2 regions of the Kitasatospora sp. NPDC001119 genome follow, and region 1 is predicted to be linked to the other one. Evidence: riboswitches for the same ligand, from Rfam matches in the RefSeq annotation. Region 1 holds a riboswitch; the other holds the start of a gene.

Region 1 (8,052 bases):
TGGACCGCAGCGACACCCGCCGCGGCCTGCCCTCGGTCCACCGCCGCTTCGAGGCGCTGCACCGCGACAGCGGCTGGCGCGGCGACCGCGAGCAGTACGGCGCCTCGGCCGCGGTGCTGCTCGGCGACCTGCTGCTGATCTGGTGCGACGAGCTGTTCCTGCGCTCCGGCCTGGAGCCCGCCGCCGTGCTGGCCGCCAAGCCGGTGTTCGACCTGATGCGCACCGAGGTCATGCTCGGCCAGTACCTGGACGTGCTGGAGCCGGTGGCCGGCGACTCGACGGACGAGGGCGCGCTGGAGCGGGCGCAGACCGTCCTGCACTACAAGTCCGCGAAGTACACCATCGAGCGGCCGCTCCAGGTGGGCGCGCTGCTGGCCGGCGCCGGGCCGGAGCTGGTCGAGGCGTACGGGGCGTTCGGGCTGCCGCTGGGCGAGGCCTTCCAGCTGCGCGACGACCTGCTCGGCGTCTTCGGGGACCCGGCGGTCACCGGCAAGCCGGCCGGGGACGACCTGCGCGAGGGCAAGCGCACCCTGCTGGTCGCGCACGCGATGCGGGGCCTGCCGGCCGCCGACGCCCGGCACCTGGACGAGCGGCTGGGCGCGCCGGACCTGGCGGCCCCGGAGGTCGCCGAGCTGCGCGGGCTGGTCGCCCGCAGCGGGGCGCCGGAGCTGGTGGAGCGCCGGATCGAGGAGCTGATGCGGCAGTCGCTGGCCGCGCTGGCGGCGGCGCCGCTCGCCGACGAGCGGGCCCGTACGGTGCTGCTGGCACTGGCCGAGGCCGCCACCGTCCGCAAGTACTGAACGTACTGACGGGCGGCGACGGCCTCGGGCCGGTCCTGCGGGGTCCCACCGAGACCCGGGACGCCGCTCAGAGCGCGGCGCGCACCCGGCGGGACAGCTCGGCGGCGGCCGCCCGGGGGTCCGCCGCGGCCGTGATGGCCCGCACCACGACGACCCGGCGGGCACCGGCGGCGAGCACCTCGTCCAGGTTGCCGAGGTCGATCCCGCCGATCGCGAACCACGGCCGGTCGGTGTCCCGCTTCGCCGCGTACGAGACCAGGCCGAGGCCCGGGGCCGGGCGGCCCGGCTTGGTCGGGGTCGGCCAGACCGGGCCGGTGCAGAAGTAGTCCACCCCGGGCTCGGCGATCGCCGCGTCCACCTCGGACTCGGCGTGGCAGGAGCGGCCGATCAGCACGTCCTCGCCGAGGATCGCCCGGGCGGCCGGCACCGGCAGGTCGTCCTGGCCGAGGTGCAGCACGTCCGGCCGGGCCGCGTGGGCGACGTCGGCGCGGTCGTTGACGGCCAGCAGCTTGCCGTGCCGGCGGCAGGCGTCGGCGAAGACCTCCAGGGCCTCCAGCTCCTGCCTGGCCTCCAGGCCCTTGTCGCGCAGCTGGACGATGTCCACCCCGCCCGCCAGCGCCGCGTCCAGGAACTCGGCGAGGTCGCCCTGCTCCCGGCGGGCGTCGGTGCACAGGTACAGCCGGGCGTCGGCGAGCCCGGCGCGCGGCGTGTCCGCCGCCATCAGATCAGCATCGCCTGGGCGCGGCGCTTCACCTCGGTGCCGCGGTTCTCCCGCAGCGCCTGGATCGGGCTGCCGGGCAGCGACGGGTCCTCGGTGAAGAGCCACTCCAGGATCTCCGCGTCGTTGTACCCGCAGTCCCGCAGGACGGTCAGGGTGCCGGACAGGTGCTTGACCAGGCCCGGGCCGTCGATGAACGCGGCCGGGACCTGCAGCGACTTGTTGGGGCCGCGCCGGACGGCGATCAGGCCGCCGTTCTTGACCAGGTCACGCACCTCGGTGACCCGGACCCCCCACTGCTCCGAGATGTCGGGCAGGTACATCCAGTCGGTGACCAGGGATTCAATCTTGCTTTCGATCTCACTCACGCCACCAGACTGCCACCTCCGCGGCCCACCGCGCACCAGACCTGCCCCGCGCCTACCCCGCGACGGCCGCCTTCAGCGGTACCGCGGGGTCGGCCGCCCGGGCCGGGTCCAGCGCGGTGCCGCGCTCGATCAGCCGCCGCCCCTGGGCCAGGTCGCGCGGCCGGTCGACGGTCAGCAGCGCGCTCGGCACGCCGTCGCGCAGCCAGAGCACCGACCAGTCGGCGCCCCGCGGGTCGCCGCGCCGGACCAGCTCGTCGCCCTCGGCGTGCCGGCCGGCGTACTGGACCATCCGCCCGAACTGCTCGGACCAGAAGTACGGCACCGGGTCGTAGGCCGGCGCGTCCGCGCCCAGGACGGCGGCGGCCACCGCCTCGCCGGACCGCAGCGCGTGGTCCCAGTGCTGGACGGCCAGCCGGGCGCCGGCCCGGGCCGAGGGGTAGCTGACGCAGTCGCCGGCCGCGAAGACGCCGGGCACCGAGGTGCGCAGCCGCCCGTCCACGACGACGGCGCCGGTCGCGTCCAGCTCGACCCCGGAGCCGGCCAGCCAGCCGGTCGCGGGGCGGGCCCCGATGCCGACCACCACCTCGTCGGCGGGCAGGTGCGAGCCGTCCGCCAGCAGCACCGCGCCGGGCTCGACGGCGGCCACGCCGACCCCGCAGCGCAGCTCGACCCCGGCCTCGGCGTACCAGGCGGCCATCGCCGAGCCGAGCTCCGTCGGCAGCGCGCCGGGCAGCGGCGCCGGGCCGGCCTCGACCACCGTCACCTCGCAGCCCGCCGCGCGGGCCGCGGTGGACACCTCGGCGCCGATCCAGCCCGCGCCGACCAGCACCAGCCGCAGCCCGGGGCGCAGCAGCGCGCGCAGCGCCAGGGCGTCGTCCAGGGTGTGCAGCAGGTGCGCCCGCTCGGCGCCGGGCAGGGCGCGCGGCACGGCACCGGTGGCGATCACCAGCGAGCCGTACGGGAGGTCGCCGCCGTCGGTGTGCAGCACGCCGGGGGTGAGGCCGGTGGCGCGGCGGCCGGTGAGCAGCTCGATGCCGAGCTGCCCGTAGTCGATGTCCAGGGCGGTGGAGTCGGCCTTGCCGAGCAGCACGTCCTTGGAGAGCGGCGGCCGGTCGTACGGCGCGTGCGGCTCCTCGCCGACCAGCGTGATCCGCCCCTGCCGGCCGCCCTGCCGCAGCTTGAGGGCGCACTGCGCCCCGGCCAGCCCGGCTCCGACGACGACCACCCGATCCGTTCCGCTCAGCTCTGCCACGCCCGCCACTGTACTCAGCGCGACGCGGCGGCCTCCGGGCCGTCCGCCCCGCGTACGGGCCTTCGGCCGGGCCGATCCCCGGCGTTAAGGTGGGAGGACCACACGGGAGCCCGGCGGACCGGGCTGAGAGGCGGGCTGACACGGCCTGCGACCGTCCGAACCTGATCCGGGTCATACCGGCGAAGGGAGAAGAGCAGCCTTGTCACGCTTGCCATCAGGCACCCATGCCGACGTGCTGGTGATCGGCGGGGGCGTCATCGGCCTCGCCGTCGCCTGGCGCACCGCGCGGCGCGGGGCGCGGAACGTGATCGTGGTCGACCCCGCCCACGGCGGCGGGGCCGCCGGGGTCGCGGCCGGGATGCTCGCCCCGGTCACCGAGCTCCAGTACGGCGAGGAGCCGCTGCTGCGCCTCGGGATGGCCTCGAACGAGCGGTACGAGGCCTTCGCCGCCGAGCTCTCCGAGGCGAGCGGCGGCCTGGACACCGGCTACCGCCGCTGCGGCACGATCGCCGTCGCGCTGGACTCCGACGACCGCGAGGAACTGCGCGAGCTGTACGCCTTCCACCAGCGGCTGGGCCTGGACTCGACCTGGCTGACCGGCCGGGAGGCCCGCAGGCTGGAGCCGATGCTGGCCCCCGCCGTCCGCGGCGCCCTGCACGCCGCGGACGACCACCAGGTGGACCCCCGGCGCCTGCTCACCGCCCTGGTCGCCGCCTGCGGGCGCGCGGGCGTCCTGCTGCACCGCGCCGAGGCCGTCGAGCTGCTGGTCGAGGACGGCCGCGCGACCGGCGCCCGGCTGAGCACCGACGAGACGGTGACCGCCGACCAGGTCGTGCTCGCCGCCGGCCCGCACAGCCACCGGCTGCCCGGTCTGCCCGAGGGGGTGCTGCCCGCGATCCGCCCGGTGAAGGGGCAGGTGCTGCGGCTGCACGTGCCGGAGGCCTACCGGCCGTTCCTCTCCCGCAACGTCCGCGCCGTGGTCCGCGGCCGGCACCTGTACCTGGTCCCCCGGGAGAACGGCGAGCTGGTCGTCGGCGCGACCACCGAGGAGCAGGGCTACGACACCACCGTCACCGCCGGCGGGGTGTACGAACTCCTGCGGGACGCCCACGAGTTGGTCCCGGGGATCACCGAACTCCCGCTGCGCGAGACCTCCGCCGGGCTGCGCCCCGGCTCGCCGGACAACGCCCCGCTGCTGGGCCCGACCCCGCTGCCCGGGCTGGTCGCCTCCACCGGCCACTACCGCAACGGCGTGCTGCTCACCCCGGTGACCGCCGACCTGGTCTCCGAGTACCTGGTCACCGGTGAAGTCCCCGAGCTCGCAAGGCCGTTCACCCCCACCCGGTTCTCCTCCGAATCCCCCGTCGCGAAGGCCTCCGCATGACCGAGATCGCCCTGACCGAGAACGCCCCGCACGAGCACGCCGTGCACGAGGACGCCCTGACCCCGGCCGCCCCGGCCGAGATCGCCCTGACCGTCAACGGCGAGCCCCGCCGGGTGCCCGCCACGACCACCCTCGCCGAGCTGGTGGCCTCCGTCAGCGCCGCCAACACCGGTGTCGCCGCCGCGCTCAACGAGGCCGTGGTGCCGCGCGGTTCGTGGCCCGGGACGGCACTGGGCAGCGGCGACCGGATCGAGATCCTCACCGCCGTCCAGGGAGGCTGAACCATGGCCGACGATCTGCTGGCCATCGCCGGGACGGCCTTCTCCTCCCGGCTGATCATGGGCACCGGCGGCGCCCCCAGCCTGGAGGTCCTGGAGCGCGCCCTGCTCGCCTCCGGCACCGAGCTGACCACCGTCGCGATGCGCCGGGTCGACGCCACCACCCAGGGCTCCGTCCTGGACGTGCTGACCCGCAACGGCATCCGGGTGCTGCCCAACACGGCCGGCTGCTTCACCGCCGGCGAGGCCGTGCTGACCGCCCGGCTGGCCCGCGAGGCGCTCGGCACCGACTGGGTCAAGCTGGAGGTGATCGCCGACGAGCGCACCCTGCTGCCCGACCCGATCGAGCTGCTGGACGCCGCCGAGACGCTGGTCGACGACGGCTTCACCGTCCTGCCGTACACCAACGACGACCCGGTGCTGGCCCGCAAGCTGGAGGACGTCGGCTGTGCGGCCATCATGCCGCTGGGCTCGCCGATCGGTTCGGGCCTGGGCATCCGCAACCCGCACAACTTCCAGCTGATCGTGGAGGGCGCGGGCGTCCCGGTGATCCTGGACGCGGGCGCCGGCACCGCCTCCGACGTGGCGCTGGCGATGGAGCTGGGCTGCGCCGCGGTGATGCTCGCCTCCGCGGTGACCAGGGCTCAGGACCCGGTGCTGATGGCCGAGGCGATGCGGCACGCCGCCGAGGCGGGCCGGCTCGCCCACCGGGCCGGCCGGATCCCGCGCCGCTTCCACGCCGAGGCCTCCTCCGCGATGGCCGGCCGGGCCGACCTGGACACCCGCGAGCACCCGGCGTTCTGAACCGTCGCGCATGTCACAAGCCGGTCCCGGAGGCGGTGTCCGCCGGGACCGGGCGGTCCCGCACCCTAGACTCTCCGAGTGGACATGGCACTGCACGACCCCCTGATCGGCGCCCTGCTCGACAACCGGTACCGGGTCGAGCAGCGGATCGCGACCGGCGGGATGTCCACCGTCTACCGGGGCACCGACACCCGGCTGGACCGGGTGGTCGCGCTCAAGGTGATGCACCCCTCGCTGGCCGGTGACGAGGGCTTCACCGCCCGCTTCATCCGCGAGGCCAAGGCGGTCGCCAGGCTCACCCACCCCAACGTGGTCAACGTCTTCGACCAGGGCGCGGACGGCGGCCACGTCTTCCTCGCCATGGAGTACGTGCCCGGCCGCACCCTGCGCGACCTGCTGCGCGACCGCGGCGCGCTGTCCGTCCGGGCCGCGCTGGACGTGCTGGAGCCGGTGCTCGCCGCGCTCGGCGCCGCCCACCGGGCCGGGCTGGTCCACCGCGACGTCAAGCCCGAGAACGTGCTGATCACCGAGGGCGGCCTGGTCAAGGTCGCCGACTTCGGCCTGGTCCGGGTGCTCGGCAGCGCCGACGGCGCGCCCACCTCGACCACCACCGCGACCGGCGGCACGGTCATGGGCACCGTCTCCTACCTGGCCCCCGAGCAGATCCTCCCGGACGCCCCCACCGACCAGCGGGTGGACGTCTACGCGTCCGGCATCCTGCTGTACGAGATGCTCACCGGCCGCCGCCCGCACACCGGCGACAACCCCGTCCAGGTCATGTACAAGCACCTGCACGAGGACGTCCCGGCCCCCTCGCTGGTCGCCCCCGCCGTCGGCCCCGAGCTGGACGCGATAGTGGCCGCCGCCTGCGCCCGGTCCGCCGGCGCCCGCCCGTACGACGCGGTCGAGCTGCTCGCCGCCCTCCAGCGGGTGCGCCGCACCCTCGCCCCGGCCGCGCTGGACGCCGAGCCGCCGGCCTCCACCCGCCCCAGCCCGCGCTACCCGACCAGCGAGCCGACCTCGGTGATCCAGCCGCTGCCGCGGCCCGCCGAGGCCCCGCCGACGGAGCGCACCAGCGTGCTGGACATGCCGCCGGAGCTGATGGACGAGCTGCTCGCCGAGCCGCGCCCGTACGACGAGCCGGCCCCGGTGCACCGGCGCCGGCCCCGGCCGGGCCCGCTGCGCCGCCTCCCCCGCCGGACGCTGGTCTGGACGGCCGCGCTGGCCGCGCTGGTGCTGGCGATCGGCGGTGTCACCTACGGGATCTCCGAGGGGCTGTACGGCTCGGTGCCGGGCGTGCTCGGCAAGGACCGGGCCGAGGCGCAGCGGGTCCTGGACAAGGAGGGCCTGCACGGCAGGTTCGTCGAGGTGTTCAGCGAGTCCGTCCCGTCCGGGCAGGTGATCGCCACCGACCCCGGTGTGGGCGCGCGCACCCGCAAGAGCGACAGCGTCACCGTCACCCTCTCCAAGGGCCCCAAGCGGATCGCGGTGCCGGACCTCACCGGGAAGAGCGCCGCCGACGCCGCCGCGGCCCTGACCGGCGCCCAGCTGACCAGGGGCGGCGTGACCGAGACCTACGACGACACGGTGCCCGAGGGCTCGGTGATCAGCAGCTCGCCGGCGGCCGGGCAGCTGCTGCAGGAGAACAGCGCGGTGTCGCTGGTGGTCAGCAAGGGCATGGTGCCGGTCCCGAACGTCACCGGGATGGGCAAGGACGAGGCGCAGAAGGCGCTCCAGGCCGCGGGCTTCACCATGCAGACCAGCGGCTGGGACGTGTTCGGCGCGGTCACCTCCTCCGGCCAGAGCCCGGCGGCGGGCGAGCGGCGCCCGCAGCGCAGCGTGGTGACCGTCAAGTTCTCGCTGTTCTAGGCCCCGGGCGGGCTCAGCGCAGCGGCCCGTCGCCGGGCTCCTCCTGGTAGGAGTAGCGCTGCTCGCCCCAGGGGTCGGCGAGGTTGTGGTAGCCGCGCTCCTCCCAGAAGCCGCGCCGGTCGGCCCGCATGTACTCGACCGCGCGCACCCACTTGGGGCCCTTCCAGGCGTACAGCCGCGGCACCACCAGCCGGACCGGGAAGCCGTGTTCGGCGGTGAGCGCCTCGCCGTTGCGGTGGGTGGCGAGCAGCGTGCGCGGGTCGGCGAAGTCGGCGAGGCGCAGGTTGGCGCTGTAGCCGTACTCGGCCCAGACCATGACGTGGGTGACGCCCGGCGCCGGGGGCACCAGGTCGAGCACGGCGGCGGCCGACACGCCCGTCCACTCGTTGCCGAGCACCGAGAACTTGGTCACGCAGTGCAGGTCCCCGACGACGGTGCTGCGCGGCAGGGCGCCGAAGGCCTCGAAGTCCCAGCTGTGCTTCTCCGCCGAGGCGGTGGCGCCGAACACCTGGAGGTCCCAGGTCAACGGCTTGAAGCGGGGCACCGGCCCGTAGTGCAGGGCGGGCCAGCCGCGCTGCG
Region 2 (8,052 bases), on a different contig from region 1:
GCCCCCGTACCGATGTTGCCGCCGATCGTGCAGGACTCCCAGCTGGACGGATCCGGCGGATACGAGAGGCCCAACTCCTCGACGGCCCTGGACAGTTCGGCGTTCACCACACCGGGCTCGACCACCGCGATCCGGTTCACCGGGTCGATCTCCAGGATCCGGTTCAGCTTCACCAGCGACAGCACGACGCAGCCGTCCACCGCGTTCGCCGCACCCGACAGCCCGGTCCGGGCACCCTGCGGCACCACCGGGACGCGCAGCTCGGTCGCGGTGCGCAGCACGTGCCGCACCTGCTCGACCGTCTCCGGGAACACCACCGCCGCGGGCTGCCCGGCCGCGCAGAAGCCCGCCATGTCGTGGCGGTACGCGGCGGTCACGTCCGGGTCCACCACGACGGCCCCGTCCGGGAGGCCCTGCACCAGTCGGTCCGTCAGATCACTCATCGCCGCCTCCACTCGCCGCCCGACCGCCTCCACCTCCGCACTCTGCCCGGACGGCAGGGGGCGGGCAAGTGGGCCACGGGAAGGGGCAGGCACCGGGGCTGGCGGCAAGGGCCGCCGTACGGGGAGGTGCCGGCCGGATCCCGGGGTCGGCGCGGCGACCGGTCGACTCAGGCCCGGCGGAGGGTCGGGGTGGCCAGGGCGGTGAGGCCGGCCGCGGCGGTGGCGAGGGCGCAGAGGAGGGTGGGCGGGGCGGCGCCCGCCGCGTCCGCGAGCAGGCCCAGCAGGGCGTTCGAGAGCACCAGGGCCAGGCTCTGCACGAGCGTCAGCAGGGCCTGGACCCGCGAGAGATGGGTCGGCGGCGCGCCGGTCAGCACCAGCGGGCCGAGGTGGCAGGCGAAGAGCCCCGAGCCGAGGCCCGCCACCGTACTGCCGGCCACCGCCGCCACCGGCCCCGCGGCCAGGGCCAGCAGCGCGATCCCCGCCGACGCCGTGCAGAGCCCGGCGGCCGCCCCCACGCCGGCCCGGGGCAGCGCGCCCCGCCGGGCGACCAGGACGGCCACCGCCAGCACCCCGGCCGCCTGCCCGCCGCTCACCAGCCCCGCCGTCCCGGCCGACCAGCCGTGCGCCCGGGCGAGCAGCGGGCCGAGCAGCGACACCACCGGCAGCAGCGCCCCGGCCGCCGCACCGGTGAGCAGCAGCGCGGCCCGCAGCAGCGGGTCGGCCAGGGCGAGCCGGACGCCGGACGCGGCCTCGCTCAGCAGGCCGGCCCGCGGACCGGACGGCCCGTCCGCCCCGGGGCGGACCCGCAGCAGGACCAGCAGCACGACCCCGAAGCTCACCGCGTCCACGAGCGCCGCGCCGGGCAGCCCGCCGGCCGCGACCAGCAGGCCGCCGAGCGGCGCCCCGAGCAGGACGGCGCCCTGCCCGCCGGCCTGCCGCAGGGCGAGCGCCCGGGGCAGCCGGTCGGCGGGCACCAGCCGGCCCGGCATCGAACCGCTCGCCGGGAGGTGGAAGGCGTCGACCGTCCCGATCACGGCCGCCGCCGCGACCAGGAGCCAGAGCGGTGTGCCCCGGTCGGCCGCGACCAGCGCCAGCGCGGCGGTCGCGGCCAGCATCACCGTGTCCCCGACGAGCATCACCCGACGGGCGCCGAACCGGTCCGCGACCGCGCCGCCCAGCAGGACCAGCGCGGTGCGCGGCACCGTGACCGCCGTCAGGACCAGCCCGGCCGCGCCGCCGCCGTGCGCGGAGGCGGCCCAGCCGAGGGCGAAGTACAGCGCGGCGTCGCCCAGCAGTCCGGCCTGGACCCCGGCCAGCCAGAGCAGGTACGTCCGGGGCAGCGCGGCCCGCGAACCGACGGCGGCGGTGGCAGCGGCAGTGGTCATGCCGGGTGACGCTAGGACCCTCGACCGGGTCGAGGGCAAGCCCGGCTACCCGCGGACCACCGGCTCCTGGAGCTCGGTGACCCATCCCGCCGGGTCCTCCGGGCACTCCAGGTACAGCTCCCGGGCGTAGCCGGCCGAGCGGTAGCCGTTCTCCTCGATGAAGCGGGCCAGCTCCTGGCCCGCGCCCAGGACCTCGTCCATCGGGCCGCGGTGCACGATCGTCGCCGCCTCCCCGATCGGCGGCAGGTCGACCACCTCGAAGTCGTGCGCGCCCGCCCGCACCGACGGGCCGACCGGGACGGCGGCCCCGACCAGCACCGAGCCGTTGCCCTCCGGGGCGTCCTGGTAGTGGGCGACGGACGGGCCGGCCGCCTCGATCCCGGCCCCGGCCAGCCGCCGGCACAGCTCGGCGAACAGCGGCCCGATCACCGGCCCGATGTCCTCCGGCTCGTAACTCGCGGCCACACCGGTCAGTTGGGCCACCCGGACGGACGGCACCGGCTTCACCACGACATCCCGCACGGACATGGTCCCCTCGCTCTCGATCGTCCGGAGCCTCGCCTCCACCCGGGCCAGCCGCAGCTCGTCGGCCGCGATCGCCGCGGCGAGCTGGGCCCGCCGCAACCGCAGCATCCCGCGCAGCTCGGCCGCGTCCACCCGCTCGTCCAGGACGGCCCGCACCTGCTGCAGGGTGAACCCGAGCTCCTTGAGCGCGATCACCCGGTTGAGCCGGGCCAGTTGGGACGCCTCGTAGAAGCGGTAGCCGCTGACCGGGTCCACCCGGGCGGGCCGCAGCAGCCCGATCGCGTCGTAGTGGCGCAGCATCCGCACCGACACCCGGCCGTGGCTGGCGAAGTCTCCGATGTTCAACATGATGCGACCACTCCACCCCCTGCCACCGTGTCAGGGTCAACCCCCGCCCCGCCCGTGGCCCGGGAAACACCGAGGGCGGGTGCCGAGTGGTCTCGGCACCCGCCCTGAGCAGGTGGTTCTCCTACCGGCGGAGAGCGTGGGATTCGAACCCACGGTACGGGGTCACCGCACGACAGTTTTCAAGACTGTTCCCTTAGGCCGCTCGGGCAGCTCTCCAGGCGGAGGTCAGCCTAACGGGTCCGGCGGGGTTCGGTGCACACGTTTCGGGGCGGGCGGGGGTTACGGCTGGTCGCCCTCGCGCTGGCCGAGAGTGACCTTGGTGTTGAGGGTCTGGCCGTTGCGGGTGTACTCGACGTCGACGGTCTCGCCGGGCTTGTGCGTCCAGATCCGGCTGACCAGGGCGGGGCCGTTGTCGATCGGGACGCCGCCGAGCTTGGTGATGACGTCGCCCGGCTTGAGGCCGGCCTTGTCGGCCGCGCCGCCGGGGGTGACGGCGGGCTGGCCCTGGATGTCCTTGGTCTGGATCTGCGCGCCGTCGCCCTTGTAGTCGTCGTTGCGCAGCACGTCGAGCTTGGCGTAGACCGGCTTGCCGGTCTTGATCAGGGTGTCCGCGACCCACTTGGCCTGGTTGATCGGGATGGCGAAGCCCAGGCCGATGCTGCCGGCCCGGCCGTTGGCGGAGGCGTTGGACTGGATCGCCGAGTTGATGCCGATCACCGCGCCGCCGGAGTCGAGCAGCGGGCCACCGGAGTTGCCGGGGTTGATGGAGGCGTCGGTCTGCAGGGCGTTCATGTACGAGGCCTGCGAGCCGGTGTCGTCGCCGGAGGCCACCGGGCGGTCCTTGGCGCTGATGATGCCGCTGGTGACGGTGGACTCCAGGCCGTACGGCGCACCGATCGCGACGGTGGCGTCGCCGACGTTGACCTTGTCGGAGTCGGCCAGCGGCAGCGGGGCCAGCTTGCTCTTGGGCGGGTTGTCGATCTTGACCACGGCGACGTCGTAGCCCTCGGCGTGGCCGAGCACCGAGGCGCTGTAGGAGCTGCCGTCGGCGAACTTGACGGTCAGTTTGCCGCCGCTGAGGGTCGGCGCGACGACGTGGTTGTTGGTGAGGATGTGGCCCTCGGTGTCGAAGACGAAGCCGGTGCCGGTGCCCGACTCGCCGTTGCCCTGCGCCTTGATGGTGACGACGCTGGGCAGCGCCTTCTGCGCGATGGCGGCGATCGAGCCGGGGACGGGCTCGTTCTTCTGGGTGTCGCTGGCCTGGACGGTGGTGCTGCGGTGGTCGTTCGCGGAGCTCCTGCGGTCGGAACTGTCGGAGACGGACACGCCGAGCGCGCCGCCGGCCACACCGGCGACCAGCGCGACGGCCGCGATCAGGGCGACCAGGCCGCCGCGCTTCTTGCGCGGGCCGCCAGGGCCGCCCGGACCGCCGGGGTACTCCGCCGGGTAGCCGAGCGGGCCGGCCGGGCCGCCGGGGTAGCCGGCGCCGCCGGAGGTGGAGTCGTGGGTGGGGCCCCAGCCGCCGAGCGGCTGGCCGGCCCCGAAGGGGTGGTGGCCGTGCGCGGCGGGCGCGGCCGGAGCGGCGCCGTACCCCTCGTGCGCGCCGGCGGCGGGGACGCCGTGGGTCGGGGTGGCGTACGGGTTGCCGGCCGGCGGCAGGGCCGGGGCGGCGGGTGCGGCGGCCACCGGGGCGGGCGGAACGGGCGGCAGGACCGGCGGCGGCGCGTCGATGTAGCCGGTGGCCGGGTCGACGGCCGGCTCCTCGACGGCGAGTACGGCGGGTGCGGCGGGTGCCACGGGCTCGGCGGGTGCGGCGGGTGCCTCCGGTGCGGGCACCTTGGTGAAGGCGACGGTGGGCTTGTGCCCACCCCCGGCCGGGACCTCCTCGGCCGGAACGGCGTCGGCGGACGGCGCCGCCTCGGCGGCGGCGGCCTCGACCGCGCCCGCCTCCGGCTCGGGCACCCGCCGGAACGCCATGGTCGGGTTGTGCCCGCCCTGAGCGGGGCCCGCGGCAGCGGACTCGGCCGCCCCCGGCCCGGCGGGCTGCTCCCCCTGCGGCCCGGTGGGCCCAACCTCGCGCTCGGTGCTCACGGACGACCTCCATAGCTGGCAGAACCAAGGACCATAGTTTTTCGCACTGTCGATTCGTTTGCCGTAAGGACCCCTCTGAAGAACTCATAAGAATCCTTAGCCGGCACCGACACCGGCACTGGCGTCAGCACCCGCGTCGGCACCGACACCGGCTCCGGCACCCGTACCGACGGCCGGGGCTCCCCTCCCCGTCGGGCGTCCGCGATGCGGACCGCCCCGCCCTCGGCCTTGGGCGTCGGCACCCGCGCCGGTTAGCCTGGCGCTCCAAACTGACACGCGGGAGCTTGGACCCACCAGGCTGAGAGTGCGCATGTCGACCGTACGCCACACGAGTGACGGACGTTCGAGGGGGCGCTGACCGCCGGAACCTGTCCGGGTAATGCCGGCGTAGGGAGTATCGGCCATGCCGCCTGCTTCGCCATCCTCTTCTTCGGGTACGAACGCCTCCGACTCCGGCGCGAACGCCCCCGCGCCGGGCGCGACCGCCCTCCTGGAACGCGCCGAGCACGTCGAAGCGCCCCTGGTCCTGGACACCGAACCGCCGCGCACGCTGCGCTTCCGGGACCACTTCGCGCTCTGGATGAACCTGGGCGTCAGCCTGATCGGCTTCTCCACCGCCGCCACCGTGCTCGGCGCCCCCGGCAGCGAGCTGTCGCTGGCCGCCGCGGTGACCGCGATCACGATCGGTACGGCGGTCGGCACCGCGATGCTCGCCGTGGCCGCGCTGATCGGCGCCCGCACCGGCGCCCCCGCGATGGCGAACCTGCGCGGGCTGTTCGGCACCCGGCTGTCGTACCTGCCGACGGTGCTGAACATCGTGCAGTGCATCGGCTGGGGCGTCTTCGAGCTGCTGACCATCTCGGCGGGCGCGCAGACCGTCGCGCACACCACCGGCTACCGCTGGCTGTTCGTCCTGCTCGCGGGCGCGCTGACCACCGCGCTGACCATCTGGCCGCTGGGCTCGATCGCGGTGCTGCGCCGCTTCGTGGCCGGGGCGGTCGCGGTGGCGATGGTGTACTTCACCGTCCAGTTGGGCCGCCAGGGCGTGCCGGACCCGGGCGCGGGCAACTGGCACGGCTTCCTCGGCGCCACCGACGCGATGATCGCGGTGTCGGTCTCCTTCGTCCCGCTGGCCGCCGACTACACCCGGCACTCGCGCACCCCGCGCTCGGCGTTCTGGGGCAGCTTCTCCGGCTACACGGTCGCCCAGGTCTGGTGCTACGTGCTCGGCCTGATGGCGCTGCTGCAGTCGGACGGCGACCCGAACCGGATCTTCGACTCCTTCCTCGGGGTCTGGGCCGGCTGGCTGTTCCTGCTGGTGCTGGTGCTGCGCGAGACGGACCAGTCCTTCGCCAACGTGTACTCGACCGCGATGTCGGTGCAGAACCTGCTGCCGAAGGTGGACCGCCGGGTGCTCTCGGGCGCGATCGGCGTGCTGATCACCGTGCTGGCGCTGCAGATCGACGAGTTCACCGACACCTACTACGGCTTCCTCGGCCTGATCGGCTCGGTGTTCGTGCCGCTGCTGGCGGTGCTCGTGGTGGACTACTTCCTCGGCGCCGGCCGGCGCGGCTGGAACCTCTCCGCCGACGCGCCGTCCCGCTGGCTGATGCTGCTGCCGTGGGCCCTGGGCTTCGCGGTCTACCAGTTCATCGCGCCGACCAAGGTCGCGGGCTGGTGGACGGACTTCTGGACCTCCGCCCAGGAGGCGCTGCACTTCACCCCGCAGGAGTGGACCTCGGCCTCGCTGTTCGCCTTCCTGGTGCCGGCCCTGGCCACCTGGGCGCTCACCCCGCTCGGCCGCCGCGCCGTCCGGGGCTGACGGAGCGGAGGGAGCGGGGCCCGAGCGGGCCCCGCAGGTACGCAGACGGCCCCACAGGTTGGGGCCGTCTTTGTCCGCGCTTCACCTCCGCCGCCTATCGTTGGGCCTGTGACCAGCCCAGACCTGTCCTCGGCGGCGGCGCGCACCGTGCCGCCCGTCCAGGTGATCGCCCACCGCGGTTCCTCCCACGCCCTGCCCGAGCACACCCTCGCGGCCTACCGGCGCGCGCTCGACGAGGGCGCGGACGCGCTGGAGTGCGACGTCCGGGTCACCGCCGACGGCGCGCTGGTCTGCGTGCACGACCGCCGGATCGGCCGGGTCTCCAACGGCCGGGGCACCGTTTCGGCCATGACCCTCGCCGAGCTGGAGGCGTACGACTTCGGCGCCTGGAAGACCGGCCGCCCCAGCACCGACCCGGAGCTGCGCGGCGTGCTGCGGCTGGAGCGGCTGCTGGAGCTGGTGGTGGAGTGCGGCCGCCCGGTGGACCTGGCGATCGAGACCAAGCACCCGGTGCGCTTCCGCGGCCGGGTGGAGGCCGAGCTGCTGCGGACCCTGGAGCGGTTCAAGATCGGCGCGGCCCGGGAGGGCGACCGCCCGTCCGCCCGGATCATGAGCTTCTCCTCGGTCGCGCTGAACCGGGTGGCCGCCGCCGCGCCGCGGTACCGGCGGGTCTTCCTGTTCGAGCGGACCCTGCCGCTGCTCGGCCGGCTGCGCGAGGGCTCGCCGCTGCCGGGCGGGGCGCGGATCGCCGGCCCGGGCATCGAGCTGGTGCGGGCCCGCCCGCAGCTGGTGACCCGGCTGCGCGAGCTCGGCCACGAGGTGCACGTGTGGACGGTGGACGAGCCGGCCGACGTCGAGCTCTGCCTGGAGCTCGGGGTGTCCGCGATCATCACCAACCGGCCCGCGGAGGTACTGGCGCAACTCGGCCGGTGATCCACCGGTGATCCGTCGGCGCACCGAAGGCCGTACTCCTCCGAACCCCTCCGATCCGATCACTCTGGTCGGCAGTCAAACCTTCCTCGCGCGAAATTGCCGGAATTCTTGCATCCGGGCGACGGAGGGTGAGCGCGGAATGACCTGATGTCGACCGTCGGTCGCCGCACTCGAAATGGGCTCGCGGGATCGTCCGGTGCTCGTTTCCGACGCATTACCAAGGGGCATCTCTCCCTCGGCATACGCTGAAGGAGGTCCGGGGGTGGCGTTGATGGTGGCGCGTGAAGTGCCGACTTCATCGACCATGGCAGTGCCGCACGGCCCAGCGAGTGTCGGGGTCGCACGGCGCCGACTGCGTCGAGATCTGGGTGACCGGCAGGTACCCGAACCGGTCATCGATGATGCTGTTCTGATCCTTTCCGAGCTGTTGAGCAACGCCTGTCGGTACGCCCGTCCGCTCGGCCCGCTGCCGGCCCTGGGCCGCAGCGCCCGGGCCGAGGTGCTC

The links. Region 1 has a riboswitch for thiamine pyrophosphate ahead of thiO (glycine oxidase ThiO). Riboswitches for the same ligand answer to the same signal wherever they lie in the genome.
Region 2: linked by a shared signal. The riboswitch ahead of ACWDD9_RS04040 (purine-cytosine permease family protein) and the one ahead of thiO (glycine oxidase ThiO) in region 1 are both predicted to bind thiamine pyrophosphate.

The regions. Positions count from the first base shown of each region.
Region 1 is NZ_JBSFKI010000005.1:242,846-250,897, forward strand. Features, by position in the region: gene ACWDD9_RS08480 (polyprenyl synthetase family protein) at 1-800, shown strand, start outside; gene thiE (thiamine phosphate synthase) at 868-1,521, opposite strand; gene ACWDD9_RS08490 (Rv2175c family DNA-binding protein) at 1,521-1,886, opposite strand; gene ACWDD9_RS08495 (NAD(P)/FAD-dependent oxidoreductase) at 1,939-3,147, opposite strand; TPP riboswitch at 3,231-3,343, shown strand; gene thiO (glycine oxidase ThiO) at 3,347-4,522, shown strand; gene thiS (sulfur carrier protein ThiS) at 4,519-4,803, shown strand; gene ACWDD9_RS08510 (thiazole synthase) at 4,807-5,604, shown strand; gene pknB (Stk1 family PASTA domain-containing Ser/Thr kinase) at 5,689-7,473, shown strand; gene ACWDD9_RS08520 (molybdopterin-dependent oxidoreductase) at 7,487-8,052, opposite strand, start outside.
Region 2 is NZ_JBSFKI010000002.1:370,101-378,152, reverse strand. Features, by position in the region: gene ACWDD9_RS04065 (FAD-binding oxidoreductase) at 1-443, opposite strand, end outside; gene ACWDD9_RS04060 (MFS transporter) at 611-1,828, opposite strand; gene ACWDD9_RS04055 (MerR family transcriptional regulator) at 1,874-2,701, opposite strand; tRNA gene ACWDD9_RS04050 (tRNA-Ser) at 2,830-2,917, opposite strand; gene ACWDD9_RS04045 (S1C family serine protease) at 2,981-4,792, opposite strand; TPP riboswitch at 5,059-5,203, shown strand; gene ACWDD9_RS04040 (purine-cytosine permease family protein) at 5,196-6,614, shown strand; gene ACWDD9_RS04035 (glycerophosphodiester phosphodiesterase) at 6,723-7,547, shown strand; gene ACWDD9_RS04030 (ATP-binding protein) at 7,975-8,052, shown strand, end outside.